2 regions of the Peterkaempfera bronchialis genome follow, and region 1 is predicted to be linked to the other one. Evidence: riboswitches for the same ligand, from Rfam matches in the RefSeq annotation. Region 1 holds a riboswitch; the other holds the start of a gene.
What was found. A riboswitch is a leader RNA that binds a small molecule or an ion and turns the genes downstream of it on or off. The one in region 1 is predicted to bind glycine.
Positions count from the first base shown of each region.

Region 2: another riboswitch for glycine. It lies ahead of gcvP (aminomethyl-transferring glycine dehydrogenase); the one in region 1 lies ahead of gcvT (glycine cleavage system aminomethyltransferase GcvT).

Region 1 is NZ_CP031264.1:4,719,443-4,734,441, forward strand. It holds gene C7M71_RS21090 (serine peptidase) at 1-175, opposite strand, end outside; gene C7M71_RS21095 (WD40 repeat domain-containing protein) at 172-2,610, opposite strand; gene C7M71_RS21100 (hypothetical protein) at 2,607-4,730, opposite strand; gene C7M71_RS21105 (L-serine ammonia-lyase) at 4,835-6,202, opposite strand; gene C7M71_RS21110 (serine hydroxymethyltransferase) at 6,433-7,701, opposite strand; gene gcvH (glycine cleavage system protein GcvH) at 7,789-8,166, opposite strand; gene gcvT (glycine cleavage system aminomethyltransferase GcvT) at 8,258-9,382, opposite strand; glycine riboswitch at 9,484-9,602, opposite strand; glycine riboswitch at 9,603-9,720, opposite strand; gene C7M71_RS21130 (enhanced serine sensitivity protein SseB) at 10,033-10,899, shown strand; gene C7M71_RS21135 (enhanced serine sensitivity protein SseB C-terminal domain-containing protein) at 10,979-11,878, shown strand; gene C7M71_RS21140 (DUF885 family protein) at 12,167-13,696, opposite strand; gene C7M71_RS21145 (ABC transporter permease) at 14,226-14,999, shown strand, end outside.
Region 2 is NZ_CP031264.1:679,833-694,831, reverse strand. It holds gene C7M71_RS03135 (DUF881 domain-containing protein) at 1-420, shown strand, start outside; gene C7M71_RS03130 (small basic family protein) at 417-749, shown strand; gene C7M71_RS03125 (DUF881 domain-containing protein) at 829-1,818, shown strand; gene C7M71_RS03120 (FHA domain-containing protein) at 1,934-2,830, shown strand; gene ftsR (transcriptional regulator FtsR) at 2,991-3,683, shown strand; gene C7M71_RS03110 (bifunctional nuclease family protein) at 3,772-4,248, shown strand; gene C7M71_RS03105 (MerR family transcriptional regulator) at 4,459-5,109, shown strand; gene C7M71_RS03100 (SanA/YdcF family protein) at 5,251-5,982, shown strand; gene C7M71_RS03095 (DNA polymerase IV) at 6,034-7,590, shown strand; gene C7M71_RS03090 (DUF2382 domain-containing protein) at 7,683-8,828, opposite strand; glycine riboswitch at 9,101-9,205, shown strand; gene gcvP (aminomethyl-transferring glycine dehydrogenase) at 9,460-12,378, shown strand; gene C7M71_RS03080 (DUF5999 family protein) at 12,512-12,709, opposite strand; gene C7M71_RS03075 (hypothetical protein) at 12,960-13,571, opposite strand; gene C7M71_RS03070 (glutamate--cysteine ligase) at 13,932-14,999, shown strand, end outside.

The sequences.
Region 1 (14,999 bases):
AGTAGGCCATCGCCACATCGAAGCGGTCGGGGTCGGTCCCGAGCCCGGCGGCGAGGTCGCGGGCCCAGTCGGCGGAGTAGGCGGCGCACACCTCGGCGGGGGTGCGGCGGGGGTCGTGGCAGCCGACGCCGTGCACGGCCACCACCGGCAGCGGTGCGGAGCGTGGATCTGTCATGCGGGGTCTCCCTGAGTACGGGGCGGGGTGAGGGCGATGACCTCGTGGCCCATGCCGGCCACGGTGGTGCCGTCGGCGGCCACGGCGACGCAGGTGAGGTCGTCGGGCAGGACGAGGGTGCCGAGCGGGGCGCCGGTGGCCAGGTCCCAGGCGCGGGCGGTCCGGTCGCTTCCGGTGGTGACGGCGGTGGGGCAGCCGTCCACAGTGAGCGCGGCGACGGCGGTGACCGCCGCGCTGTGGCCGTGCAGCAGGTGCAGCTGCTCGCCGGTGGCCAGGTCCCACACCCGGGCGGTCCGGTCGCTTCCGGCGGTGACGGCGGTGGGGCGGCCGTTCACGGTGAGGGTGGTCACGGCGGTGACCGCCGCGCTGTGCCCGTGCAGGGTGCGCAGCAGCGTGCCGTCGGTGAGGTCCCACACCGAGGCCACCCGCTGGTTGCCGGCGGTGACGGCGGTGGGGCGGCCGTCCACGGTGAGGGCGGCGACGGCGGTGACGGCCGCGCTGTGGCCGTGCAGGGTGCGCAGCAGGGTGCCGGTGGTGAGGTCCCAGACCCGGGCGGTGGCGTCGTGTCCGGCGGTGACGGCCAGTGGGGTGCTGCCGGGTGGGTCGAGTACGGCGACCTGGGTGACCCGGTCGCGGTGGCCGGTGAGGGTGTGCAGGCAGTGGCCGGTGGTGAGGTCCCAGACCCGGCCGGTGCCGTCGTTGCCGACGGTGACCGCCGCCGGGACGCCGCCCAGCAGCAGCACCGCCGCGTCCCGGACGCCCAGCGTGTGGCCGTGCAGGGTGCGCAGCAGGGTGCCGGTGGTGAGGTCCCAGACCCGGGCGGTGGCGTCGTGTCCGGCGGTGACGGCCAGTGGGGTGCTGCCGGGTGGGTCGAGTACGGCGACCTGGGTGACCCGGTCGCGGTGGCCGGTGAGGGTGTGCAGGCAGTGGCCGGTGGTGAGGTCCCAGACCCGGCCGGTGTGGTCGTCGCTGACGGTGACCGCCGCCGGGGCGCCGCCGAGGGAGAATGCGGCCACCGAGGCCACCCGGCCGTGGTGGCCGCCGCGATCGGAGACGGCGGCGTCGGTGCGGAGGCTCCAGATCCGGGCGGTGCCGTCCCGGCTGGCGGTGACCGCCGTCGGCCGTCCTTCCAGGTCGACCACGGCGACGGCGGAGATCCCGGCCGTGTGCCCGGCGAGGAGCTGCCGGGTCTGGCCGGTCGTCAGGCCCCGGACCGCAGCGGTCCCGTCGTCCCCGGTGGTCAGCGCGGCCGGTCCGCCGTCGACCGAGTCGAGAGCGGGGAGGGCGGCGACATCGGTGAACCGCTGCCCCGCCCCGGTCGGCAGCCGGGTGAGACGGCCGGCGGGCGGGTCCCAGAGCGAGGCCGAGCCGTCGTAGCCGACGGTGACCACCAGCGGCCGGCCGTCCCGGTGGACGACGGCTGCCGCCTGGACCGCGTGCAGATGGTGGTGGACGCTCTCGAAGAGGGTCTCGGCGGTGGCGAGGTCCCACACCCGGACCGTGCCGTCATTGCTGCCGGTGACGGCGGCGGGCCTGCCGTCCAGCGGCAGCACGCAGAGTGCCTCGATGGAGTCCTGGTGGCGGGTGTACGTCAGCAGCGGTTCACCGTCGGCGGCATCCCACACCCGGGCGGTGCGGTCGTATCCGGCGGTGACCGCGACGGTACGGCCGCCGACGGTGGCGGCGGTGGCGGCGGTGACGGCCGCGCTGTGGCCGCGCAGCGTACGGAGCAGGGCGCCGGTCGCCGGGTCCCAGACCAGCACGGTGCCGTCCGCACCGCCGGTGAGGACCGCCGGTCGGCCGTCCATTCCGCCCAGGGGGAGGACGGCGACGGACTCCACGCCCGCCGCGTGCCCGGTGAAGGTGCTGACCACCTGGCCGGTGGAGAGGTCCCACACCCGGGCCGTGCGGTCCCGGCCGGTGGTGACGGCGGTCGGCCGCCCGTCCAGGACGAGCGCCGCCACACCGGTCAGCGGCAGCTCGTGCCCGACCAGGGTGGCCAGCAGCGACGACGACGTCTGGCCGCTGGTGGCCCACCGGGGGGCCCAGGAGGCCGATGGCCGGACGAGGCCCGGAAGCAGGTCGTCGGCCCGCAGCCGGGCGGCGTCCAGTCCCAGGATCTGCCGGCGCTGCTCCGGCTCCAGCGCATGGTGGACGCCGTACGAGGCGCGGTAGACGGCGGCGGCCAGCAGAGCCGGTCGGCCGACCGCCGCCGGCAGCACCGCGAGGATCGACGCCGGGTGGCCGTGCACCAGGAACTCGCCGTCCAGCAGCAGGTCGTCGATGGCATCGGCGTGTGCCGCGTGGGCGGCGATGTGATGCAGCAGATAGGGGTCGGCGGCGTGCCATGCCCGGCCGTGCGGCGCCGGGGGTACGGCCCGGAGCAGCCGCTGGTACACGGCCTGCCCATGGGCGGTGCCGGGCACCCGGCTCATCCCGGGCCTCCCGCTGGTTCCGCTGGTTCCGATGGTTCCGCTGGGCCGCCGCCGGTGCCCAACGGGTCCAGCCGCAGTTGCTCCGCCAGGCTCTCGTGGAAGAGCCGGTAGAGCGTGGTGCCGTCCACCTCCACGTCCCGGCGCAGATAGAAGCGGGCCCCGTCCAGGGCGTGGCGGACCTCGCCGGTCGGCAGCGGCCCGTCGTCCGGGTGGCCGGGGGTGAAGGCCGCCGCGACATGCCGCACCACGCGTTCGGGCATGCCCAGGCCCTGCGCGTGGGCGAGGGCCGCCAGGACGGACCGTAAGAGGGGCCCCTCGCCGGACCGGGCCAGGTCCATCTCCAGCAGGCTGGGCAGGTCCCTCGGGACGGCGTGGCCGAGCCGCTCGGCGGCGCCCGGATCGGGCTCGGCGGGACGCTCCAGCACCTGCCGTACATAGAGTCCGGCCACCAGGAACTCCCCCCAGTCCAGCGGGCCCGCCCCGGTGGGAGGGGGATCGGGGTCGCCGACGCCGGTGAGCCGGGCCGCGATGCCATGGGCCAGCCGCCGCGCGGACTCCACCATGCCCACCCGGCCGTAGGGGGTGTCCACGGCGAGCAGATCGACGATGTAGGCGTGCAGCGCCTCGTACACCTCCTCCGGGGTGGCCCGGTCCAGGTGTGTCAGCGCCCCCTCCGCGTCGGCCGAGGCCAGCAGCGGCGCGGACGCCGGGTCCTCCCGCGTCCCGACCAGCAGCCGCAGCCCCGCCCCGGCGTCCTGGGCGACGGTACGGGCCAGCGGCAGCAGCAGGGCCCGGGTGACGTCCTGGGGGCGCTCGGCCTCGTCCAGCGCGTCGATCACCACGCTGTACGGACGGCCCGGACGGCTGCCCGCCAGCCGCAGCAGGCTCTCGGCACCCCAGCCGCCCTCGGGCCGGTCGCCGTCGCGTCCGCCCAGCTGCCGCGCCACCGAGTCGGCGATCTCCGCCAGGGTGCGGCGGCGCGCATGGACGACCGCCAGCCGGTCGTTCTCGGCGGGCCGGTGCGCCAACCCGGTCCAGAGCTGCCGCGAGGACCCCCGCAGCAGGGGGTGCGCCGCGCACACCAGGACGCCCAGCAGCGCCGACTTCCCGGCCCCGGGCTTGCCGGTGACGACGCGCAGCGCCTTGCCGTGCCCGTCGAACCAGCCGGTGAGCGTGCGCAGCTCCCGTCGGCGCCCGTGGAAGTACCCATGGCCGACGCCCCGCCCCAGCGGTTCGGCCCCCGAGCCATGGCTGAGGAAGTGCCAGGCGTCGAAGGCGCCGTCCAGCGACTCCAGCGCGGGCAGCAGCTCCTCGCCGCCCGCCCCCGCCGGGGCGGTGCGGTCCCGTCGGCCGGGCCGGTGGCGGGGGTTGGGGAAGAACGGCAGATGGTCCAGGCGCGCGGTGAAGGGGATCCGGCTGACGTCGATCTCCTGCACATAGCCCTCGACGGCACTGAGCTCCGCGACCTCCCGGTCGATCTCCCGGGCCACGGTCTCCAGCGGCAGGTACGGCAGCGAGTCGTCCACCCGCAGCTCGTCGTCGCGGTAGCGGCGCAGCACGGTCGCGGTGGCGCGGCTCAGCCGGCAGTCGAACGCCTTGCTGTCCCGGGCGGTCGCCGCGATCACCCAGAGGCGGCGCCGCTCGGGCCGCATGCTCTGGTGCCACGGCAGTGAGGCGGCGGCCCCGGAGTGGCAGAGGTCCAGGATCAGCAGGGTGAGCGGCCGGTCCTCCTCGGGGTGGTCCTCGACCCGGCTGATCCAGGAGTCGACCGACTCCTCCACCCGCCTGCCGTCGCGCCCGATGACATAGAGGTGCCCGCTGCCCCTGCGGGCCAGGTCGCCATGGCCGACCACATGGACCACCAGCACGCCCCGCGCCTCGCCCAGCGCCTCGGTCACCTGCTCGGTGAGCCGGTCGGCGTGGTCGGCGTCATCGGCGGGCCGGGGCCGCTCGCGGTAGCCGAAACCGTCCAGCGCCGCCACGATCGAGGCGGCGTGCTGGGGTGCCTCCAGCAGCGGTGCCAGGGCGTCCAGGGCCGGCGGGCCCTCCTCCGGCCCTCCCGACCCACCTGACTGCGGCACCCCGATGGCCACGACGGAGCGCGCGGCAACCCCCGCCATCCCCCTGCCCCCTCAGGCTTGCCGGAATGGAAACGCTCAGGAGGATACTGATCCGGCCATGGCGGCGGTGGCACTTCGGGAGACCCGGGGCGGACCAACCCCGGTCAGCACTCGATGACGTTGACCGCCAGGCCGCCGCGCGAGGTCTCCTTGTACTTGACCTTCATGTCGGCGCCGGTCTCCTTCATGGTCTTGATGGCCTTGTCGAGGGAGACATGGTGGCGGCCGTCGCCGCGCAGCGCCATCCGGGCGGCGGTGACGGCCTTGACGGAGGCCATGCCGTTCCGCTCGATGCAGGGGATCTGGACCAGGCCGCCGACCGGGTCGCAGGTCAGGCCGAGGTTGTGCTCGATGCCGATCTCGGCGGCGTTCTCCACCTGCTCGGGGGTGCCGCCCAGCACCTCGGCCAGACCGCCGGCCGCCATCGAGCAGGCGGAGCCGACCTCGCCCTGGCAGCCGACCTCGGCGCCGGAGATGGAGGCGTTCTCCTTGAAGAGCATGCCGATCGCGCCGGCGGCGAGCATAAAGCGGACGATGCCGTCCTCGTCGGCGCCCGGGATGAAGGTGAGGTAGTAGTGCAGCACGGCCGGGATGATCCCGGCGGCGCCGTTGGTGGGGGCGGTGACCACCCGGCCGCCGGCCGCGTTCTCCTCGTTGACGGCCATCGCGTAGAGGGTGACCCACTCCATGGCGTTGGCCGGGCCGATGCCCTCGGTGCGCAGCGCCCGGGCGGCGGTGGCGGCCCGGCGGCGGACCTTGAGGCCGCCCGGCAGGATGCCCTCGCGGGTCATCCCGGCGTCGACGCACTCCCGCATCACCCGCCAGATCTCCAGCAGCCCGGCTCGGATCTCCGCCTCGCTGCGCCAGGCCCGCTCGTTCTCCAGCATCAGCGCGGAGATGGAGAGCCCGGTGGTGCGGGTGAGGTGCAGCAGTTCCTCGCCGGTGCGGAAGGGGTGGCGCAGCACGGTGTCGTCGGGCTTGACCCGGTCGGCGCCGATGGCGTCCTCGTCGACGACGAAGCCGCCGCCGACCGAGTAGTAGGTCTTCTCCAGCAGCGGCACCCCGGCGGCGTCGTAGGCGCAGAGGGTCATGCCGTTGGCGTGGTAGGGCAGCGAGCGGCGGCGGTGCAGGATCAGCTGGGTGTCCGGGTCGAAGGCGATCTCCTGGGCGCCGAGCAGGCTGAGCCGGCCGGTCGCCTTGATCCGCTCCACATCCAGGTCGGCCTGGGCGATGTCGACGGTGCGCGGGGAGTTGCCCTCCAGGCCGAGCAGCACGGCCTTGGGGGTGCCGTGGCCGTGGCCGGTGGCGCCGAGGGAGCCGAAGAGTTCGGCGCGGACGGAGTCGGTCTGGGCCAGCAGCCCTTCGGATTTCAGCCGCCGGGCGAACATCCGGGCGGCGCGCATCGGGCCGACCGTATGCGAGGAGGACGGGCCGATGCCGATGGAGAAGAGGTCGAAGACGCTGATGGCCACGGGTGGGGCTCCCGGGGGTCACCCCCACGGTGGTGGGGAAGGCGAACCCGTTCGGCCCTCGCTCCGGGGTACCGGGCGGACGGCGACGGGTGGGGCAGGGGGTGCGGGGCGGGCGGTCGGGTCTCGGCCGCCCGCCCCGCCGTCTCGCGCGGGAGACGCGGAGACGTTGGGACGCGGAGATGTCGAGACTCTGGGAACGCGCAGAGAGGGGGTCCCCTCTCAGGGTGCGGTCAGAGCTCGGGGTAGAGCGGGTGCTTGGCTGCCAGCGCGGTGACGCGGGCCTTCAGCGACTCGGCCTTGGCCTGGTCGAAGCCCGGCTTCAGGGCCTCGGCGATCACCTCGGCGACCTCGCGGAAGTCCTCCGCCCCGAAGCCTCGGGTGGCCAGCGCCGGGGTGCCGATCCGCAGACCGGAGGTGACCATCGGCGGGCGGGGGTCGAACGGCACCGCGTTGCGGTTGACGGTGATGCCGACCTCGTGCAGCCGGTCCTCGGCCTGCTGCCCGTCCAGCTCGCTGTTGCGCAGGTCGACCAGGACCAGGTGGACGTCGGTGCCGCCGGAGAGGACGGCGACGCCCGCCTCGGCGGTGTCCGCCTGGGTGAGGCGCTCGGCCAGGATCTTCGCGCCGTCCAGGGTGCGCTGCTGGCGCTCCTTGAACTCCTCCGAGGCGGCGACCTTGAAGGAGACCGCCTTGGCGGCGATCACATGCTCCAGCGGGCCGCCCTGCTGGCCGGGGAAGACCGCGGAGTTGATCTTCTTGGCCAGCGCGGCCTTGGAGAGGATCACACCGCCGCGCGGGCCGCCCAGGGTCTTGTGGGTGGTGGTGGTCACCACGTCCGCGTACGGCACCGGGGAGGGGTGCAGCCCGGCGGCCACCAGGCCGGCGAAGTGCGCCATGTCCACCATCAGGTAGGCGCCGACCTCGTCCGCGATCCGGCGGAAGGCGGCGAAGTCCAGCTGGCGGGGGTAGGCGGACCAGCCGGCCACGATCAGCTTGGGCCGGTGCTCCTTGGCGAGGCGCTCGACCTCGTCCATGTCGACCCGGCTGGTCTTCTCGTCCACGTGGTAGGCGACGACGTTGTACAGCTTGCCGGAGAAGTTGATCCGCATGCCGTGGGTGAGGTGCCCGCCGTGCGCCAGGTCCAGGCCGAGGATGGTGTCGCCCGGCTGGAGCAGGGCGAACATCGCGGCGGCGTTGGCCTGGGCGCCGGAGTGCGGCTGGACGTTGGCCGCCTCGGCGCCGAACAGCTCCTTGATGCGGTCGATCGCGATCTGCTCGACCACGTCGACATGCTCGCAGCCGCCGTAGTAGCGGCGGCCGGGGTAGCCCTCGGCGTACTTGTTGGTGAGGACCGAGCCCTGCGCCTCCATGACCGCCACCGGGGCGAAGTTCTCGGAGGCGATCATCTCAAGGGTGGTCTGCTGCCGGTGCAGCTCGGCGTCGACCGCGGCGGCGACCTCGGGGTCGAGGGCGTGCAGGGACTGGTTGAGAACCGTCATCAGGGGTCTTCCGGTGAAGGGGCGGGCGGGGAGACCGGGGCGGCCGCAGACGGGGTCATACCGCTGCGGCCGCTGCGGGGAGGAGTCTCAGCCGCCGGTGAAGGCGGAGTACTCGTCGGCGCTCAGCAGGCCCTCGGGGTCGCCGTCGAGCCGGACCTTGAACAGCCAGCCGTCCTCGAAGGGGCCGGAGTTCACAAGCGCGGGGTCGTCCACCACGGCCTGGTTGACCTCGGTCACCTCGCCCGAGGCGGGGGAGTACAGGTCGCTGACCGACTTGGTGGACTCGAGCTCCCCGCACGGCTCACCTGCGGTGATGGTCTGGCCGACCTCCGGAAGCTGCACAAAGACCACGTCACCGAGGGCGTCGGCGGCATGGGCGGTGATGCCCACGGTGGACACGCCGCCCTCCGGGACGGTCAGCCACTCGTGCTCCTTGCTGAACTTCAGATGCTGCGGGTTGCTCATGGCGGCAATTCTCCAGGATGGGATGCGGGTACGGCGAAACGGGCCGGGACACGGGTTGGGACACGGCCGGGAACGGGGGGTGGCGCGGAGGTCAGCGGGCGCGCTTGTAGAAGGGCAGCGCCACGACCTCGACCGGCTCGTGGCTGCCACGGACGTCCACGGCGGCCGGGCTGCCGGGGGCGGCGTGGGCGGCGTCGACATAGGCGATGGCGATGGGCTTGCCCAGGGTCGGGGACGGGGCGCCCGAGGTGACCTCGCCGATCGGCTCGCCGGAGGCGGAGACCACGGCATAGCCGGCGCGGGGCACCCGGCGCCCGGGGGAGACCAGGCCGACCAGCACCCGCGGCGGGTGGGACTCGGCGTCGGCGGCGGCCTTCTCCAGGGCGGCGCGGCCGACGAAGTCCCCGCCGTTGGTGGTCTTGTCGAACCGCACCACGCGGCCGAGCCCCGCGTCGAAGGGGGTGGTGGCGGTGGTCAGCTCATGCCCGTACAGCGGCATGCCGGCCTCCAGGCGCAGCGTGTCGCGGCAGGAGAGGCCGCAGGGGACCAGGCCCCGGTCGGCCCCGGCCTCGGTGAGCCGCTGCCACAGGTGGACGGCGTCGGCCGGGGCGGCGAACAGCTCGAAGCCGTCCTCGCCGGTGTAGCCGGTGCGGGCCAGCAGCACCTCGCGGCCGGCCACGGTGGCGGGCAGGCAGGCGTAGTACTTGAGCCCGGCCAGGTCGGCGTCGGTGAGCGAGCCGAGCACGGCGGTCGACTCCGGGCCCTGGACGGCGATCAGCGCATAGGCGTCGCGGTCGTCGCGGACGCTGGCGTCGAACCCGGCGGTGCGGGCGGTGAGCTCGTCCAGCACCAGCTGGGCGTTGGAGGCGTTGGCCACCACCAGGAACTCGGCGTCCCCGGTGCGGTAGACGATCAGGTCGTCCAGGATGCCGCCGTCCTCGCCGCAGATCATGGTGTAGCGGGCGCGGTGCAGGCCGAGCGCGGAGACAAAGCCGACCAGCGCGTGGTCCAGCGCCTCCCCGGCCTGCGGGCCGGTCACGGTGATCTCGCCCATGTGGGAGAGGTCGAAGAGGCCGGCCCGGGTGCGTACGGCGTTGTGCTCCTCGCGCTCGCTGCCGTAGCGCAGCGGCATGTCCCACCCGGCGAAGTCGGTCATGGTGGCGCCGAGGGCGCGGTGGACGGCGTCCAGGGCGGTACGGCGGGGTCCGGCGGTCATGGTGGTGCTCCTCGGTGGGCTTGACTCTCGGGTACGTGAACGGGCATGCGGACGGAAACGGGCGGACCGGCAGGGCATGCGCGGGGCATGCGGCGGCTCGGGTCTCCCCATCTGTCGTCGCAACCTGAGAGCTTCACCGCGCCCGCCCCCGAGCGGGGGCGACGGCGGGCTTGCACCGTGGGTGGGAGCACGGCTGACCGTGTCCGCTTTCCAGATGTGCCTCGCCCGCGCGGTAGCTGTGCCTGAGAGATTCCGGGGAGGAGTTGCTCCTTCGGCGCCGACGTCGGCCGCCCCGACGGAGTCGGGTTCGGACGGTCGGGCTCTCCCGCGCGGGTTCGAACGGCCGGTATGGAGTTGGGCGCGCTCATCATGACACGGGCGGGGCAGCGGCGCGAGGTCGGCTCGGGGAGCGGCGGACCGGGCCATTCCCCGGGGATTGTCATTGCCCTTTCCTGGGGAATTCGGGATGCGTTCCCGGTGGAGCGGGTCACCGGGGTGGTCGGGGTGGGGACAGGTGGGGGCGGCGCCGCTGCGGCGGGGTGCCCGGCTCTCGGTACGGAGCCGCCGGGGGCGGGCCGGGACGGCTAAGGTTCGGGTTCGGGGGCGGGTACGCCCTCCGGCAGGCACGTGAGAACGGCGGTTCAGGTCAGATGGGCTTTCCGGCGGGCGGCGCCCCCATGGAGTACCCGGCGGCGGAGTACCCGGCCGGGGAGTACCCGGCGGCGGGATACCCGGTCGTGGAGTATCCGGTCGTGGAGTATCCGGCGGCGGCGTGGATGGACGGCGGGAACTGGCCCGCCAATGAGCTGGAGCAGGTGCTCTCGGCCGCGCTGGGCGACCCGGGGGCGACCCCGAGGGTCTTCGAGGTGCTGGCCCGCAGCCAGGTGTGGGTGCCGCTGCCCGGGGGCGGCGGCCCGGACAGCCCCGGCCTGGACCTGCCCACGATCGAGCTGGCCGGAGCCCCGTACGTCCCGGTGTTCTCCTCCGAGGAGACCTTCCGGCGGATCGCCGGGGGGATGGCCTGCACGGTCGCCCCGATGTGGGAGTTCGCCCGGGGGCTGCCGGTGGGCGTCGGCATCGCGGTCAATCCGGAGGCGCCGGTGGGCGTCCCGGTCCCGCCCGAGGGCGTGCATGAACTCTGCCGGGGCCCCCGCGACGACCGCTGGGCCGCCACTCCGGCGCCGGGCGCCAGGGTGGCGCTGCGCGAGCCCGCACCGCACGAGGAGCCACTGGACTTCCTGGCGGCGGCGGCCACCGAGCTCTCCCGGGTACCCGTGGTGCTGACCGCCCGCCGGGCACTGGCCTCCGTCGAGCACACCGAACCCGTCCTCTTCGTCGGCGTGGAGCTCCACAGCCACCAGCCCGAGGACAAGGCGGCGGCCACCGAGGCGCTCGGCCGCGCACTGGGCGCCGTACCGCTGCCCTGGCAGGTCAACATCGTGCTGCTGGACATCGCACAGGACCCGGTCGGCGAGTGGATGGCGCACCGGGTCGCCCCGTTCTTCACCCGGGCCTGACCCCGGGCCGGGTGGTATGACGCCCGGCCCCCGGGCGCCGTAGGGTGCTGCCGGACGCAGGCAGAAGGTGAGGGCGGAGTTGAGCGCGGGAGCGGCAGGCGGCGGCGCGCACGGGCAGTGGACCCCCGGGACCCCCGGGCCGGTGGAGCGTGCCCTGCGCGAGGTGGCGCCGGGCCGCTATGACGCGTACGAGGCGCTGCTGCACGCCATCGCCGACGGGCAGCTGTGGATGCTGCTCTGGCAGGGCAGCCCGGGCAGCCCCGACGCCCAGTACGGGAACATGGAGGTCGGCGGGGACGGCTATGTGCCCTGCGTGACCTCGCCCGAGCAACTCGCGGCCAGCGGCTGGACCCGCGCCCATGAGCAGATCTCCGGCCGGGACATCGCCACCGCCCTCTACCGGGACCGCTGGGGCCTCTGGCTGGACCCGCACGCCCCGGGCGGCGGCGTCGGCGTGCCCTGGGCCGACCTGCGGAGGATCGCCGCCGGGCTGGACCGGCTGCCGGCCGGCCCGCTGGCGCTGAGCGAGCCGCAGGTGCAGGCGCCGCACTACTACGCGCTGCTCACCCAGCAGGCGTACACCACCCCGGTGGTGCGGGCGCTGCGCCGGGCCTGGGTGCGGCCGGTGATCGGCGAGCCCTACCTGGCGATCGGCCTCGACCTGTACGACACCGGGCCGCAGGCCGTGGAGGCGGTGCGGGTCATGATGCAGCGGTCCATCGCGGTGGCGCCGGAGGGGCTGGCGGTCTCCACGGTGGCGATGGCGGACGAGTACGACCCGGTGGCGATGTGGATGGCCGCGTACGCCCGGCCGTTCTTCGACCGCGAGCTGATGGCGGGCGGGCCGCAGTCGGCCGTGCCGCAGCAGCCGGGGCCGCCCCCGGGGTACGGCTATCCGCAGCAGGGCCGGCAGTACGGCTACCCGCCCCCGGGCTACCCGCCGCCCCCGCAGTGGCCGGGGTATCCGCCGCCGCGCTGACCGCAGGCGAGGCCTCAGGTCCACCGGCCACCCCGGGCTACCCGCCGCCGCCGCAGTGGCCGGGGTACCCGCCGCCGCGCTGACCGCAGGCGAAATGCCAGGTCCACCGGCCACCCCGGGCTACCCGCCGCCCCCGCAGTGGCCGGGGTACCCGCCGCCGCGCTGACCGCAGCCGAGGCCTCAGGTCCACCGGCCTTTCCTGGCGGTCTGGATGACGGTCCTTCAGCTGAATTTCAGGATATAGGTGACAGGCAGTCAGCTCGGCTCGCCAATAGAGGTGACAGTCACTCAGCTCGGCCGCAGGCCCTCGGCGGGCAGCAGGCCCAGGGGCGGGCTGCCCAGGTCCAGCAGGGCTCGGTGGAAGCGGGGCAGGGTGAAGGCCGGGCCCCAGGCGGCGCGGGTGCGTTCCCGCAGGGCCCGGATCTCCAGCTTGCCCCAGGTGTAGCGGCCGTAGCAGGCGTCGAAGGTGCCGCGCCGGGCCTCGGCGGCGGCGCCGGTCCTGGGCAGATGGGCGTCGGCCATAAAGCGCCGGGTGGCCTCCGCGACGTCCATGGCGCCGGTGTGCAGACCGATGGCGCAGGCCAGCCGGGTCACCCGGACCAGCGCCTCCAGGGCCACCCCCACGGCGAACCGGGCGTCGCCGCCCCGGAACCCCTCCTCCAGGCAGACCTCCTCCGCGTAGTGCGCCCAGCCCTCGCAGAAGGCGAGCGAGTGCAGCGCGCGGCGGACGGGCGTCGCGGCGCGGCGGAGCGACCGGCCGTGGGCGAAGTGGCCGGGGGCGACCTCGTGCGCGGTGATGGCGGGCAGCGTGGTGCGGGAGAAGACGGTGAGCCACTCCTCGCGTTCTCCGGCCGGTCGGCCGGGGTCCGGCGGGGCCAGGTGGTACCAGGAGGGCGCGTCGGGTTCGCCGGGGCCGGACCAGGTCATCATCGCCGTCGACCAGCGGCGGGACTCGGGTGCCGGGCCGACCAGGCAGACCCCGTCGGTGTGCGGGGCGAGTCCGCGTTCCCGGGTGAAGGCGATCAGCTCCTCGGTGAGCCGGGCGGCCTCGGGGACGACCCCGGCCGCGTCGGGGTGGTCGGCGAGCAGCCGGGGGACCAGCCGGGCGGGGGTACGGCCCGGGTCGAGGGCGCGGCAGGACTCGGCGAGCAGGGCCCGCAGCCGGTCGCGTTCCGCGTCGGCGCGCTCGGCGAGGCGGCCCAGGTCGACGGGCAGGCATTCCTGACTGCTCATCAGCAGAGCCAGTCCCTCCGCTCCGAGGGCGAAGTCCGGGTCCCCGTACTCGGCGGCGCGGGCGAGGTGCCCGACCAGGCGGGCGTGGGCGGCCAGGGCGTCGGCGGTCTCGGTGCCCTGGTCGGGGTGGAGCCCGGTGGCGAGTCCGCGGACGGTGCCCAGCAGGGCCCCGGCGACGGGGGCGGCGAGCCGGTCCAGGGAGGCGATGGCGCCGTCCACGGCGTCCGGCCAGGCGGCCAGGTGGCGGCGGCGGGCGATGGCGCGCTCCTCGGCGGGTGCGTACTCCCTGTCGTAGCAGGCCACTTCGAGGTTGGCGAGGTGCAGATAGGGGTCGCGGCGGTGCAGTTGGAGGGTGCCCAACTGGGCCCGCAGGGACTCCTCGAAGGCGGTCAGATGGGCGTCGTCGTGCGAGCCGGGGACGACGGTGGCGTCGCCGGTCCGGCGGGCACGCCGCAGCGCGTCCAGCCCGGCCCGCACACCGTCGGGGGAGAGGTCCTGCACCCGGCCGTCGTACTCGTGCAGACCGGCCGTCTCGCGGACCGTCGGAACCATCAGGTCGCACACCGCTCGCAGGCGTTCCTCCATGGCACTGGACGGTAGCCGCGCGCCGAGCAGGGGTGGGAGGCGTGTACCGGTCTACCCGCGTCCCTCTTGAACAACTTCGCAGTGTTACAGCCACGTGAAAGAAAGTATTCGTCTATCTCGGGTATGCATGCAGGCAGATCACAGTTACGCAAACATCCCCGGGGGGGTCTGGCGCACCGCTATCCGGACGAAGGAGAGTTGCGCCGCACGCCGTGAGTCGAGGACGCCTCACACGACGCACCGACAGCCAGTGCGCCGTATCGGCGGCCCTCACCCCGGGCCGTGTCCGCGAGACCAGCGGCAGAACGTACCTGCGCATCCAGCACGGCCGTCCCACCAGGACCGGGCCTTGCGCAGACTGCACGGCTCCACCACGCCCGACGCTCCATCAGCAACGCCGCACCACTGCACCCAGGCACCAACCGTGAACTGCGACCGCAGCCACCGGGCCCGTCATCAGCGGGCCCGCCACCGACTGCGGTCTGGGCACCGCGTGCCGGTCACCGCCGGCTAGGGGGTCTCTACCGACATGACTGCTCCACTGCACGACAGCGGAACCGCGACGATCGAGGTTCCCGAGCAACTGCCTGAGGTGCAGGGGAAGAAGATCGAGGGCAGATCGCCCGGCCGTATTGCCTGGGACCGCCTCAAGCGGGACAAGGTGGCTCTGGGCGGCGCCGTGGTCGTCCTTCTGCTGATCCTGGCCGCAGTCTTCGCCCCGGTACTCACCCATTTCTTCGGCCACCCGCCGGACGAGTTCCACCAGGACATGATCAACCCCGACCTGGGCACCCCCAAGGGCGCCTTCGGCGGGATGAGCAAGGACTTCCTGCTCGGCGTCGACCCGACCTTCGGCCGCGACGTGTTCAGCCGCATCCTGTACGGCGCCCGGATATCCCTGGTGGTGGCCTTCCTGGCAGCCATGGTGTCGGTGGGGATCGGTGTGCTGATGGGCACCGCCGCCGGGTACTTCGGCGGCTGGGTGGACGCGGTGATCAGCCGGGTCATGGACCTGCTGCTGGCCTTCCCTCAGCTCCTGTTCGCCATCGCCCTGGTCTCGGTCATGCCGGACAACCTGCTGGGCCTGAGCGGCACCGGCGTCCGGATGGCTGTCCTGATCATGGTCATCGGCTTCTTCGGCTGGCCCTACATCGGGCGCATCGTCCGCGGCCAGGCACTGTCGCTGCGCGAACGGGAGTTCATCGACGCGGCCAAGAGCCTCGGTGCGGGTTCCATCCACATCGTGCTCCGCGAGCTGCTGCCCAACCTGGTCGCCCCGATCCTGGTGTACGCGACACTGATC
Region 2 (14,999 bases), 4.0 Mb from region 1:
GACAGCGGCCGGGTCCGCGACCGGGACCTCCAGCTGATCGTCAACGGCCTCTGGGTCGCGGACGCGGAGGCGATCTCCATCAACGGCCAGCGGCTCACCGCACTCTCGGCGATCCGGGCCGCCGGTGACGCCATACTCGTCGACAACAGACCGCTGGTGCCGCCGTACACCGTGCTGGCGATCGGAAACGGCAAGCAGTTCAGCACGGCCTTCCGGGACAGTGTGGGAGGCCGCTACCTCAAGCTGCTCCAGGACAACTACGGGATCCGGGCGAGCATCTCGGTGCAGGGGAAGGTCGAGGTGCCGGCCGCGACCGGGGTGACCCTGCGCTATGCCTCGCCGGTCGGAGCAGGGACGGCCGGCGCAGGGACGGCCGACGCAGGGACAGTCGGAGCAGGGACAGGAGGAGCAACACCGTGATTGCCGTACTGGGGCTCGTGATCGGCGTCGTGCTGGGGCTCGTGGTCCAGCCCGAGGTGCCCGACGCCGTCGTGCCCTATCTGCCGATCGCCGTGGTGGCGGCACTGGACGCCGTCTTCGGCGGTCTGCGGGCGATGCTGGACGGGATCTTCGATGACAAGGTGTTCGTCGTATCGTTCCTCTCCAATGTGGTCGTCGCGGCCCTGATCGTCTTCCTCGGCGACCAGCTCGGTGTCGGCTCCCAGCTGTCGACCGGCGTGGTGGTGGTGCTCGGCATCCGGATCTTCTCCAATGCCGCGGCCATCCGCCGCCATGTCCTCCGTGCGTGAGGGCCGGGCAACGGTACGGACGACCGAGCGACACGATGAACGCAGCGACAGGGAACAGCGCGGCCGGGCGGGAGCACGGGTGAGTCAGGACGAGAGCGAGCCGAGGCGCGGGGACGCCGCCGACGGGGCGCCCCCGGAGCAGCCGGGCGCGTTCGGACCGCCAGAGCAGGGGGACCGCCGCGAGCAGCCGTCGGCGCCGGAGCAGCCCCCGGCGGCGGGCGGGCCCGAGGCGGGGACGACCGGCCCGGAGGAATCGGAGCAGCCGGGGCAGCCGGAGCAGCCGGGGCAGCCGGAGTCGGACGGGCCCGACGGCGACGCCGACCGGCCGGACACCGGCGGTGCGCCGCCGGACGGCCGCCGCCGACTGCTGGCCGCCGCCTGGCCGCCCCGCGTGTCGCGGGCCCAGCTGGTGGTCGCCGTGCTGCTCTTCGCACTCGGGCTGGGCCTCGCCATCCAGGTCAGCAGCACCAATGACCAGAGCCAGCTGCGCGGCGCCCGCCAGGAGGACCTGGTGCGCATCCTGGACGAGCTCGACGGCCGCCAGCAGCGGCTCCAGCAGGAGAAGCACCAGCTGGAGCAGTCCCTGGCGCAGCTGGAGACCAGTTCCAACCAGGCCAAGGAGGCGCAGGCGCAGACCCGCCGCAAGGAGGCCGAGCTCGGCGTCCTGGCGGGAACGGTCACCGCGACCGGGCCCGGGATCACGCTGACGATCAGGGACCCCGGAGGCGGCGTCAAGGCGGATATGCTGCTCGATACGCTGCAGGAACTGCGAGCAGCGGGGGCGGAGGCGATTCAGATCAACAACGTGCGCGTGGTGGCGGACACCTACTTCACCGACCCTTCCTCGGGCGGCGTGCAGATCGACGGAAAGAGCGTGTCGCAGCCCTACGTCTTCACCGTGATCGGGAATCCTCAGGATCTGCAGCCGGCCCTCAACATCCCCGGCGGCGTGGTGCGTACCCTGGAGAAGCAGCAGGCCACGGCCAGCATCGCCGAGGAGGAGAAGCTCACCGTGGACGCCTTGATCCAGCCGAAGACGCCTGAGTACGCTCGGCCGGCGCAGCCATGACCGATGGCCTCGAACGCCCCCGGTGCCACCTGCTGCCGGCGCCTCCGCCAGACTGTCCCACGACCACTCCACCTCGCCCCGCGGGCGGGTCTGTCTCATGCAAGGGGATTCGCCCGTGAGTCTGTTCTCGAAGCTGTTCGGTCGCAACTCCCGCCGTGGCGCCGCCGAGGCGCCGACGGCGCGGCACCGCCGCGCCGGTGAGGAGCCCGGTGGTGTGCCGGGCATGCGCGGTGCCCCGCAGGGCGACGAGTTCGCCGCCCCGTCCGGCGACCGTCCGCTCTTCCGCGACCAGGCCGATGGGCAGCCCGGCGGCGAGCCGGGTGGCCGTACCGGTGCACACGGCGCGTCGGTTGACCCTTCGGGCGGGCCGCGCATAGGTTTCGACGCAGGACCCTCAACCTCTGGTGGAGGGTTTGCCCCCGACCCCTACGCGTCCGCCGCCCAGCAGGGCGGCCCGCGCCAGGAGGCTGCGAACGCCATGGCTGCGACGGTGTGCACCCGGTGCGGGAACCACAACCCGGAGGCGGCCCGGTTCTGCTCCAACTGCGGAGCGCCGCTGCGCGGCGGCCTGGCGGCGGAGCGGCCCGCCGAGACCACCTCGACGATCTCCATCTCCGGTCTGGAGTCCTACGACCCGGACGCCACCGGCACCGGCACCCAGCCGGCGCTGTCGCCGGAGGTGCTGGCCGCGATCGACGCGCTGCCCGCCGGGTCGGCGCTGCTGATCGTCCGTCGCGGTCCCAACTCGGGCAGCCGCTTCCTGCTGGACTCCGACCTGACCACCGCCGGGCGCCACCCGGAGAGCGACATCTTCCTGGACGATGTCACCGTCTCCCGGCGCCATGTGGAGTTCCGCCGTACGCCGACCGGCTTCACGGTGGCCGACGTGGGCAGCCTCAACGGCACCTATGTCAACCGCGAGCGGATCGACGAGTGGACGCTGTCCAACGGCGACGAGGTGCAGATCGGCAAGTACCGGCTGGTGTTCTTCGCCGGCCACCGGGGGTTCTGAACCAGACCTACCGGGAGGAGCAGACCCAGTCGTGCCCAGTGAGCCAGTCGTACGGGGCGACACCGCTGCCCGCCGCCCGCCCGCTGTGGCGAAGGTGGTGGCCCAGGCCCTGCCCCCCGTGGACCGCGTTCCGGCGCGGTCCACGGTCCGGGACCAGCTGATGAGCATCGGCGCTGTGCTGGCGCTGCTCCGTGACGACTTCCCCGAAGTGACCATCTCCAAGATCCGCTTCCTGGAGGCGGAGGGGCTGGTCGAGCCGTCGCGGACGCCTTCGGGGTACCGGAAGTTCAACCCCGCCGATGTGGAGCGGCTGGGCTATGTGCTGCGCATGCAGCGGGACCACTATCTGCCGCTGCGGGTGATCCGGGACCACCTGGACGCCATGGACCGGGGTGAGGCGCCTCCGGCGCTGCCCGGCCCCGACCAGCGGCCCGGGCCGGTGGAGGAGGCCGAGCGCGAGCTGGGCCCCGGTGTCGGCCCGGGCGGCGTCCGGCTGGGCCGGGCGGAGCTGCTGGCCGCGGCGGAGGCGGAGGAGGCCGAGCTGCGCGAGTGGGAGTCCTATGGGCTGGTCAGCGCGGGGTCGGACGGCGGCTATGACAGCGAGATGCTCCAGATCGCCCGGCTGGTGGCCGAGTTGGGCAGGTTCGGTCTGGAGCCCCGCCATCTGAGGGCGGTCCGGGCCGCCGCCGAGCGTGAGGTGGGGCTGGTCGAGCAGGTGGTCGCGCCGCTGCGGCGGCACCGCAACCCGCAGACCCGCGCCCATGCCGAGGCCACCGCGCGGGAGCTGGCGACGCTGGCGGTGCGGCTGCACGCGGCCCTGGTGCAGGCCGGGTTGCGGGCGCTGTCGCCGTGACGGCGCCCGCCGCCTACGCTCCGGCACGCCGGGCGGTGAGTCCGGGCTGCGCTTTCATATCCGGGGCGGGGGCCATAGGGTTGCTCTTGTGAACGAGCTCGACGTCGTGGGTGTCCGGGTCGAGATGCCCTCCAACCAGCCGATCGTCCTGCTGCGGGAAGTAGGGGGCGACCGGTACCTCCCCATCTGGATCGGACCTGGGGAGGCCACCGCGATTGCCTTCGCGCAGCAGGGGATGACTCCTCTCCGGCCGCTGACCCACGACCTCTTCCGCGATGTCCTGGAGGCGGTGGGGCAGCAGCTCACCGAGGTGAGGATCACCGACCTGCGGGAGGGCGTCTTCTACGCCGAGCTGGTCTTCGCGAGCGGCGTGGAGGTGAGCGCCCGGCCGTCCGACGCGATAGCGCTGGCGCTGCGCACCGGCACGCCGATCTACGGCAGTGACGGTGTGCTCGACGAGGCCGGTATCGCCATTCCGGACGAGCAGGAGGACGAGGTCGAGAAGTTCCGCGAGTTCCTCGACCAGATCTCGCCGGAGGACTTCGGGAGCACCGGGAGCCAGTGACGGCGCACCGGCGCTCGAACCGATCTTCGGTGATCATTTTGCCAAAAGGTTCACTCATACCCACACTAAGGGCACGCGAAACCACTCCCGAGGTTGACTTCCCCCGGCATGCCCAGCGTGGCGATCGTTGACGCGCCCCTGGCGACTGCCTACCGTCGAGAGTGTGCCCGGTGTCCGACGGCCCCGGGGGACGAGTGGACGGAGGTCGGCGTGAGCAGCACCGGCGACAGTACAGCCGCAGGTGGCTCCTGCCCGATCCATCCGGCGCGGGGTGACCGCCGCCCGGTACGGCACGCCTGGGAGGCGCGGGTGTCGGAGGTGCCCCCGCCGCCGTCCGAGCCGCGATCCATGCACCCGGAGCCCACCTCGGGCCTGGTCGGCTTCCGTGGCCCGACGGCCTGCTCGGCGGCCGGGATCACCTATCGGCAGCTCGACTACTGGGCCCGCACCGGGCTGGTCGAGCCGAGTGTGCGCCCCGCCCAGGGCTCGGGCAGCCAGCGGCTCTACAGCTTCCGCGACATCCTGGTGCTCAAGATCGTCAAGCGGCTGCTGGACGCCGGGGTCTCCCTGCAGAACATCCGAGTGGCCGTCACCCATCTGCGCTCCCGGGGCGTCGCCGACCTCACCGGGATCACGCTGATGAGCGATGGCGCGACCGTCTACGAGTGCACCTCGCCGCATGAGGTGGTCGACCTGCTCCAGGGGGGCCAGGGCGTCTTCGGTATCGCCGTGGGCGCGGTCTGGCGGGAGCTGGAGGGTTCGCTGAGCAAGCTGCACGCGGAGCGTACCGACACCGGGGAGACCGTGGTCGCCCAGGACCCCGCCGACGAGCTGGCCCGCCGCCGCAACCGGGCCGTCTGAGCCCGCAGCCCACGATGACGTGCTGACGTGCGCGAAGGCCCGGACGGGGAACCGTCCGGGCCTTCGCGCACGTCCGCACCCATACGGGGAGATCACGCGGGCGAGGGGCAGGGGGAAGCGGTGCGCGGAGGGAGGCCCCGGATGAGGGCGGCGGGTACCGGACGGCTTCGGGCGCTGCCCAGGGCCGCCGCCCGGTGGGTGCGGCGGCGCCTGCCGGCCACCCGGCGGGGCCGCCGCCGGGCCTTCCAGGCGGTGGTGCTGCTCAGCGTCGCCGCGCTCGCCCCCGCCGGCTGGCTCTGGCTCGGCACCGGGGACCGGCTCCGCAGCGTGGCCACGGCCCCGGCCGAGCCGGTCGCGGTGGTCTTCGGCGCGGGTCTGCTCGGCGGGCAGCCCTCGGAGTACCTGGCGCAGCGGCTCGCCACCGCCGTGCGGCTGTACCGCGCGGGCAAGGTGCAGGCCATCCTGGTGACCGGCGACAACAGCCGCACCGACTACGACGAGCCGACCGCGATGCGCGACTACCTGCGCCGCCAGGGGGTGCCGGAGGTGCGGATCGTGCTGGACTACGCCGGCTTCGACACCTGGGACTCCTGCACCCGGGCCCACCGGATCTTCGGCGTCGACCGGGCCGTCCTGGTCAGCCAGGACTTCCACATCCGGCGGGCGGTCGCCCTCTGCCGGGCGGCCGGGATCGACTCCTACGGCGTGGGTGTGCCCGGACCCCATGACGCCACCTGGTACTACGGCGGGATCCGGGAGATCGCCGCAGCCGGCAAGGCGGCGCTGGAGGCCGTGGTGCGGCCGGACCCCCGGTTCCTGGGACCGGCCGAGCCGGGTGTCGCCCGAGCCCTGGCCGCCGCGCGGAGCCGGTAGCCGTCAAGCGGTTCCGGACGGATGTCCGACCCGTGAGGGATCATCGGCAGTGTGCGCTCCCTGCCGACGATCCTGCATCTGGACATGGACGCCTTCTTCGCCTCGGTGGAGCAGGCGTCCAAGCCCAGCCTGCGCGGAAAGCCGGTGATCGTGGGCGGGCTGAGCGGCCGGGGCGTGGTGGCGACGGCGTCGTACGAGGCCCGCCGCTTCGGTGTGCACTCGGCGATGGCGATGGCGCACGCCCGCCGGCTCTGCCCCAATGCGGCGTTTCTGGTGCCCCGGTTCGAGCTCTACCGCCAGGTGAGCGAGACCGTGATGGGGCTGCTGCGGCAGCTCTCGCCCCTGGTGGAGCCGCTCAGCCTGGACGAGGCTTTTGTGGACCTGGCGGCAGGCCCCTACGGCGAGCTCCTGGAGGCGGCGGCCGAGGCGGGCACGGGAGCCGAGCTGGTCCGCGCCCTCGCCGAGGACCTGCGCGCCGACATCCACGCGGCCACCGGTCTCACCGGCTCGGTGGGCCTGGCCGGCTGCAAACTGCTGGCGAAGATCGCCTCGGAGGAGGCCAAGCCCGATGGGCTGGCCGTGGTGGAGCCGGGCAGCGAGCGGGCGGTCCTGGGCCCGATGCCGGTCAGGGCGCTGCCCGGGGTCGGCCCGGCCACCGCGGAGACGCTGCGCCGCGCCGGGCTGGCCGTCGTCGCGGACGTCGCCGCCGTGGACCAGGCGGAGCTGGTGCGGCTGCTGGGCAAGGCGCACGGGGCCTCGCTCCACGCGATGGCGCTAGGGCTCGACGACCGGCCGGTGGTGGCGGACCGGGACGCCAAGTCCGTCTCGGTGGAGGACACCTTCGAGGTGGACCTGGTGGAGCGCGACCGGATCATCCGCGAGGTGGACCGGCTGGCCGAGCGGTGCGTCCGGCGGCTGCGCGCGGCAGGGCGGTCCGGCCGCACGGTGGTGGTGAAGGTGCGGCGGTTCGACTTCAGCACCCTGACCCGCTCGGAGACGCTGCGGGCGCCGACCGACGACCCCTCGGTGATCGCGGAGACGGCCCGCAGGCTGGTGGAGCAGGTCGAGGTCACGGGCGGCGTACGGCTGCTCGGGGTGGGCGTGTCCGGCCTTGCCGACTTCACCCAGGAGGACCTCTTTGCGCAGGCCGCCCGGTTGTCGGAGGAGGAGGCGGACGGCGCGGGGCAGGGCGACCTCGGGGACGGTGACCACGGTGACCACGGCGGTCACGGCGGGAGTGGCGGCGAGGCCGGGGGCACGGGCGACGGGCGCACGGGCGGCGGGGGTACGGGCGACGGGGGCGAGGCCGCGTACGGCGGTCCCGGTGCGCCGAGGGCCTTCCACCCGGGCCGGGCCGCCGAGCCGGTCGGGGACGCCCCTGCGGCCCGCCGATGGCTGCCGGGATACGACGTGCAGCACGCCGAGTTCGGGCCCGGCTGGGTCCAGGGCAGCGGGGTGGGCCGGGTGACGGTCCGCTTCGAGACCCCAGGCTCGGCCCCGGGCAGGGTGCGGACCTTCCTGGTGGACGACCCGGACCTGCAGCCCGCGCCCGCCCCGCCCCTGCCCGCGACGGCGCCCGGTCACCCGGTCGGCCACCTGCCGGGGTAGGGAGGTGGCCGACCGGGTGACCGGGGTGTCGGGCTGGGTGCGGTGGCGCGCATGGCGCGCGGTGCCGGGGCGCGGGCGGCACCGCGTCCGGGTCAGGCGATCGGCTGCTCCAGGTGCGAGGACGGACCCGAGCCGTTGAACTGCACCACATGGGGGGAGTCGGGCGACCCGCCCAGGTCGGTCCGGCCGGTCGCGCCGCCGTCGTGCACCTTCACCTGCTCGCGGCGCAGCTGGGTGCGGACGACCTCCTCGTGGGTGACCCGCTCCACGACCAGCCGGACCCGCTCGATCGGCACCATCCGCTTGCGGACCACCGGGCGCTCCTCGCGCAGGGTGACCTCCTCGACGGCCTCGGTGATGTCCTCGTCGCTCAGCCCGGCGAGTTCGGCCTCGGTGACCGGCACCCGCTCGATCCGCACCCGCTCCCGGACCACCGGGATACGGCGCTCCACCTCCTCCGTCACCACGTACTTGCGCAGCCGGGCGGTGCCCAGGACGTGCCATTCGGTGGTCACCTCCACCCGCTCCTCACGGCAGACCACGTCCAGGTGCGAGGGGCCGGGCCGGGTCGTGGCGGAGGACTCCTGCCGCGCCGCCGAGGTCTGGGCAGGGCCGGGCTCGGTGAACCGGGGGGCCGCGTGGATGTGCTCGACCGTGCTCGGCCGGTGCGCGGACGCGCTCTGGTCCTCCGATGCCAGGCGTGCCCGGGCGGCCGTCTCCTCGGTGCGGCGCGACTCGGCCGCCTGGGCCGCCTGGGCCTCCTGGTGCGGCCGGGCCTCCTGCGCCGCTGCGGGCGCCTGGGCCTGGGTCTGGGCCTGCGACTGCGACTGCGACTGGGCCTGGTCCTGGGCGGGGCCGGCGGCCGGCACCGCGCCGAAGTCGCGGTCCGGCGCGGGCTGCGCCGCACTCTGCGGCGCGCGGCCGCCGGGGGCGTCGAGGCCGTAGTAGCGGTAGAGCTGCATCTCCTGCGCGGGCGAGAGGTGCTGGCCCGCGCCGAAGTCGGGGGAGTCCTTGATGAGCGACTTCTCGTACGGCACCCGCAGCTGGTCGCCGGAGAACTCGCTTGCGTTGAGCGGGACGAAGGCGTCGCGGCCGAAGACGCCGGTGCGGACCGCGGCCCACTCGGGGCGGCCGGTCGCGTCGTCGAGGTACACCTCGTCCACGGTGCCGATCTTGTCCCCGTTCCGGTCGACGGCCTTGTGACCGATCAGGTCCCGCGGATCGATGTCGGTCTGCACGGTTCCTCCAGTGCGGTTCCCCGGCGCAGGCGCCGGCGGGCCCCGAGGGCCGGGGCGGTGGGTGAGTAGCAGGCGGTCACACCGCCATCTCACACCAAAAGGCATATTTGTCCCGCTGTCGACCTGGGGAGGGCCGAGCGGGATTCCAGTGGACCGTTCGGGGGTAGCAGAGGTCTTCCGGCGCCGGGCTTCCGGTGCCGGTCGCCGCCGCTGGTGGTGACGCGGTCGACCCGGGGTGCGCGGGGGTCCGCTGGTACTGTGGGGATGACCGTCGAGCCCGTTCGGGAGAGTCCTCACGCCCCCGCATCGACGGGGCGCGGCGCCGAAGGAGCAACTCCTCCCCGGAATCTCTCAGGCATCCGTACCGGACGGGCGAGGTCACTCTGGAAAGCAGGGGCGGGCGCGGCCGGTGCAGAAGCCGGCGGTCGGCCCCTCACCGACGGTGCAAGCCGGCGGGCACGGGCACGGGTCGCAACCCCCGGGCGCGGGCGGGCCGGTGAAGCTCTCAGGTTCCGATGACAGAGGGGGAGGCCGTCCGGGCACGCACGCCCCGGCCGCCGGCCCCGTAGGACGCCGGTGCCCGTACGCGCGCGAGCCCCTACCGGTCCGTGACCAGGAGGCCTCAAGCGCCATGAATGCCGACCAGACGATCGCGCGCTCCCGCGCCGCGACCGCGGCGACCCTTGCCCAGCTGGAGCAGGCGAGCCCCTTCGAGAACCGCCACATCGGCCCGGACCGGGCCGAGCAGGACAAGATGCTGGCCCACGTCGGCTATGGCTCGCTGGACGAGCTGACCGCCGCCGCCGTACCGGAGGCGATCCGCAGCCTCCAGGGCCTGGACCTCCCCGGAGCCCGCTCCGAGGCCCAGGTGCTGGCCGAGCTGCGCGAGCTGGCCGACCGCAACCAGGTGCTCACCCCGATGATCGGCCTGGGCTACTACGGCACCTTCACCCCGCCGGTGATCCTCCGCAATGTGCTGGAGAACCCCGCCTGGTACACCGCCTACACCCCGTACCAGCCGGAGATCTCGCAGGGCCGGCTGGAGGCGCTGCTGAACTTCCAGACCATGGTCGCCGACCTCACCGGCCTCCCCACCTCCGGCGCCTCGCTGCTGGACGAGGGCACCGCCGCCGCCGAGGCCATGGCGCTCTCCCGCCGCATGGGCAAGGTCAAGGGCGGCGTCTTCCTGGTGGACGCCGACTGCCTGCCGCAGACCGCCGCCGTGATCGGGACCCGCGCCGAACCCACCGGGGTCGAGGTGGTCGTCGCTGACCTCTCCGACGGCATCCCGGCCGAGGTCGCCGAGCGCGGCGTCTTCGGTGTGCTGCTCCAGTACCCGGGCGCCTCCGGCGCCGTGCGCGACCTGGCCCCGCTGGTGGAGCAGGCCCATGCGCTGGGCGCGGTGGTCACCGTCGCCGCCGACCTGCTGGCCCTCACCCTGCTCAGGTCCCCCGGCGAGCTGGGCGCCGACATCGCGGTGGGCACCACCCAGCGGTTCGGCGTGCCCATGGGCTTCGGTGGCCCGCACGCGGGCTATATGGCGGTCCGCGCCGAGTACGCCCGCAGCCTGCCCGGCCGCCTGGTCGGCGTCTCCGTCGACGCCGACGGCAACCGCGCGTACCGGCTGGCGCTCCAGACCCGCGAGCAGCACATCCGCCGCGAGAAGGCCACCAGCAACATCTGCACCGCCCAGGTGCTGCTCGCCGTGATGGCCTCCATGTACGCCGTCCACCACGGCCCCGACGGCCTGGCCGACATCGCCCGCCGCACCCACCGCTACGCCGCCGTGCTCGCCGAGGGCCTGCGCGCCGGCGGGGTGGAGCTGGTGCACGGCGCCTTCTTCGACACCGTCACCGCCCGGGTGCCCGGCCGGGCCGCCGAGGTCGTCGCCGCCGCCCGCGCGGGCGGGGTCAACCTCCGCCAGGTCGACGCCGACCAGGTCTCCATCGCCTGCGACGAGACCACCGGCCGCGAGCAGCTGGCCGCCGTCTGGGCCGCCTTCGGGGTGCCCGCCGGCGACGCCGACGCCCTGGACGCCGCCGCCGGCGAGGTGCTGCCGGAGGCGCTGCTGCGCACCGACGAGTACCTCACCCACCCGGTCTTCCACAGCCACCGCTCCGAGACGGCCATGCTGCGCTACCTCAAGCGGCTGGCCGACCGCGACTATGCGCTGGACCGGGGCATGATCCCGCTCGGGTCGTGCACCATGAAGCTCAATGCCACCACCGAGATGGAGCCGATCACCTGGCCGGAGTTCGGCCAGCTGCACCCCTTCGCCCCGGCGGAGCAGGCGGCCGGCTACCTCACCCTGATCCGCGAGCTGGAGCAGCGGCTGGCCGAGGTCACCGGCTATGACGCGGTCTCCCTCCAGCCGAACGCCGGTTCCCAGGGCGAGCTGGCGGGCCTGCTGGCCGTCCGCGCCTACCACCGCGCCCATGGGCAGCAGCAGCGCGACGTCTGCCTCATCCCGTCCTCCGCGCACGGCACCAACGCCGCCTCGGCGGTGATGGCCGGAATGCGCGTGGTCGTGGTGAAGACCGGCGCCGACGGCGACGTGGACGTGGCGGACCTGCACGCCAAGATCGAGCTGCACCGTGACGCGCTCGCCGTGCTGATGGTGACCTATCCGTCCACCCATGGCGTCTTCGAGGAGAACATCACCGACATCTGCGCCGCCGTGCACGAGGCCGGCGGCCAGGTCTACGTGGACGGCGCCAACCTCAATGCGCTGGTGGGCCTCGCCAAGCCGGGCAAGTTCGGCGCGGATGTGTCGCACCTGAACCTGCACAAGACCTTCTGCATCCCGCACGGCGGCGGCGGTCCGGGCGTCGGCCCGGTGGCGGTCCGCGCCCACCTGGCGCCGTACCTGCCCAACCACCCCCTCCAGCCGGAGGCCGGTCCGGCGACCGGCGTCGGCCCGGTCTCGGCTGCGCCCTGGGGCTCCGCCGCGATCCTGCCGATCTCCTGGGCGTATGTGCGGCTGATGGGCGGCGAGGGCCTGCGCCGGGCCACCCAGGTCGCGGTGCTGAGCGCCAACTACATCGCCAAGCGCCTGGCGCCGTACTACCCCGTGCTCTACACCGGGCCGAACGGCCTGGTCGCGCACGAGTGCATCATCGACCTGCGGCCGCTGACCAAGGCGACCGGGGTGAGCGTGGACGATGTGGCCAAGCGCCTGATCGACTACGGCTTCCACGCGCCGACGATGTCCTTCCCGGTGGCCGGCACGCTGATGATCGAGCCGACCGAGAGCGAGGACCTGGGCGAGGTCGACCGGTTCTGCGAGGCGATGATCGCCATCCGCGCCGAGATCGAGAAGGTCGGCGCGGGCGAGTGGCCGGCCGACGACAACCCGCTGCGGGGCGCCCCGCACACCGCCGCGCTGCTGGCCGGCGAGTGGTCGCACCCGTACGGGCGCGAGCAGGCGGTCTTCCCGCAGGGCGTCGACCCGGCGGGCAAGTACTGGCCGCCGGTGCGGCGGATCGACGGCGCCTACGGTGACCGCAACCTGGTCTGCTCCTGCCCGCCGCTGGACGAGTACGGCTCCTGACCCCGGTCGGAGCCCGGTCGCAGCGCCCGTTCGGAGCGCATGGAGGGGCGGGGCGGCGCGTTGCGCGCCGCCCGCCCCTCCGCGTGTCCGAGCGCCCCTTGGACCCGCCTGGACCCGCTTGGGCCCGCGCCGGTCAGGCCGCGCCGGCGGCGGCCAGCGGGCGGTGCGGCGCGATCACCCGGCCGTCGGGCAGCAGCTCACCGGTGTCGTCGAAGACGAGCACACCGTTGCAGAGCAGACTCCAGCCCTGCTCGGGGTGGCAGGCCACGGGGCGGGCCGCCTCGCGGTCCGGGGAGTCGGCCGATGGGCACTCAGGTCGGTGCTGGCACATTGTCGTACCCTCGCTTCGCAAGTTTCCGGTCTCCGCGCGGCAGTGTGCTGCCCCGTGCCGGGAATCACTCTCCACGGCAGGTGTGAGCCGTTCGCTCACGGGGTAAGACAACCACCTTTCCGCGCTGGTTCCCAGTGTCTGCATCAAGAGACCATCCCGCAGCCCTTTGGTGATATGCGCCACACCCCCGAGCCCGAGATCACCCGTTCGGATGTCCGGGGGCGCATCCCGGCGACCGTCGTACGCGCTGTCACCGGCCCGCGACGGTGAGCGCCTCCGGATCGGCGGGCGGTGCCTCACGGGCGCCCTTGGCGGGCGGCGCCACCGTCCGCCGGAAGAGGTCCAGCAGCTCGGCCGCCGGATAGGCCCGGTGCGCGGCTATGCCGAGCGGCGCGGGCGCCAGCGGGATCAGCAGGTCGGTGCCGCCCGGCCGCAGGGCGTGCAGCCAGAGCGCCGTGGTGTACAGGGTCGGTACGGACAGCAGCCGTGGCTGGTAAGGGCCGGTCGCCGTCGCGGTGGCCCGGCGGGCCTGCTGGAGTGCGCGCAGCGTCGCCTCCAGGTAGGGGCCCTCGGCGAAGTGCGAGAAGGCGTGGCCGTCCGGGGTCTCCAGGGTCTCGGCTGCGGCGACCACCTGGTCACCGCAGCGGATCAGGAACCGCCAGCCGGTCCGGGGCGCCGTCTCCAGCGCCGTGCCGGCCCGCAGCAGGTGGACGGGGAGCGGATGTGCGGGCAGCGGTGGGTGCTCCGCGTCCGGCGACCGCAGGGCGGGCGCGGTGACATGGCGCACCGCGCTGGGCGACGCGAGGGCGGTGAGGACGGAGCGCAGCGCTCCGTCGGGAGGCTGGGGGAGCTGGAGGGTCATGGCGGGTCGCCTCTCCGGTTGAGATCGGCGTGCAGGCGCTGGGCGAGGGTGCCGTGCTGTGCCGGCGAGCGTGTGGCGCGCGGGCGGCGGCGGGCCGATCCTCGGGAGGACCGGCGGGCCGGGGCCGGGCGCGGCTCTGTGACTGCCGGCTGTGACTCTTGTATGGCGGTCCGCCGCCGGGCGCAAGAGGACCTCCGGTCCGTGGGTTCCCGAAACCGGTCATCTCACGCGTGCCCAGCGGCCCGGGGGTGTGATCCGCGTGGCGGCGGAAAGGTGCTCCGCCGCAGCTGAACGGCTCGGCTATCGATCACGCCCCCGGGGCATGATGCAGGCACGGTGCACCGAGGAGGGATGGCGCCCATGGGCGAGAAGGTCGCGGCCGCTGGTTCCGACCTGTCCGACCGGCAGCTCTACCGCAGAAAGCTCAGGACCTGCCTGGAGGCCCTGGAGCGGATGCTGCGGGAGAGCCGCTTCGACCGCCCGCGCGCGGTGATGGGACTGGAGATCGAGCTCAACCTCGCCGACGAGCAGGGGCTCCCGGTGATGCGCAACGAGCAGGTGCTGCGGGCCATCGCCAGCCCCGACTTCCAGACCGAGCTGGGGCAGTTCAACATCGAGGTGAACATCGCCCCGCACCGGCTGGGCGGCCGGGTCTTCGAGGAGCTGCGCGAGGAGATCGATACCGGGCTGCGGTACGCCGACCGCAAGGCCGCCGAGGTGGGGGCGCGGATCGTGATGGTGGGCGTGCTGCCCACGCTCACCAACGACCACGCGGTACTGGACAACATGTCCCGCAACGACCGGTACAGCCTGCTCAACGACCAGATCCTGGCCGCGCGCGGCGAGGACATCGTGCTGGACATCGACGGGGTGGAGCGGCTGGAGGTGGAGTCGGCGTCCATCGTGGCCGAGGCCGCCTGCACCTCCCTGCAACTGCACCTCCAGGTGACGCCCGAGCGGTTCCCGGCGGTGTGGAACGCGGCCCAGGCGCTGGCCGGTGCGCAGGTGGCGGTGGGGGCGAACTCGCCGTTCCTGTTCGGCCGGGAGCTGTGGAGGGAGACCCGGCCGGTCCTCTTCGAGCAGGCGTGCGACACCCGGCCCGAGGAGCTCAAGGCGCAGGGCGTCCGGCCGATCACCTGGTTCGGCGAGCGCTGGGTGGACTCGGCGCTGGAGCTCTTCGAGGAGAACGTCCGGTACTTCCCCTCGCTGCTGCCCATCTGCGACGACGAGGACCCGGGGAAGGTGCTGGCCTCCGGCGGGGTGCCCAGCCTGGCCGAGCTGCGACTGCACAACGGCACCATCTACCGCTGGAACCGCCCGGTCTACGACGTCGCCGACGGGGTGCCGCACCTCAGGGTGGAGAACCGGGTGCTGCCGGCCGGGCCGACGGTGGCCGACACCCTGGCCAACACGGCGTTCTACTACGGC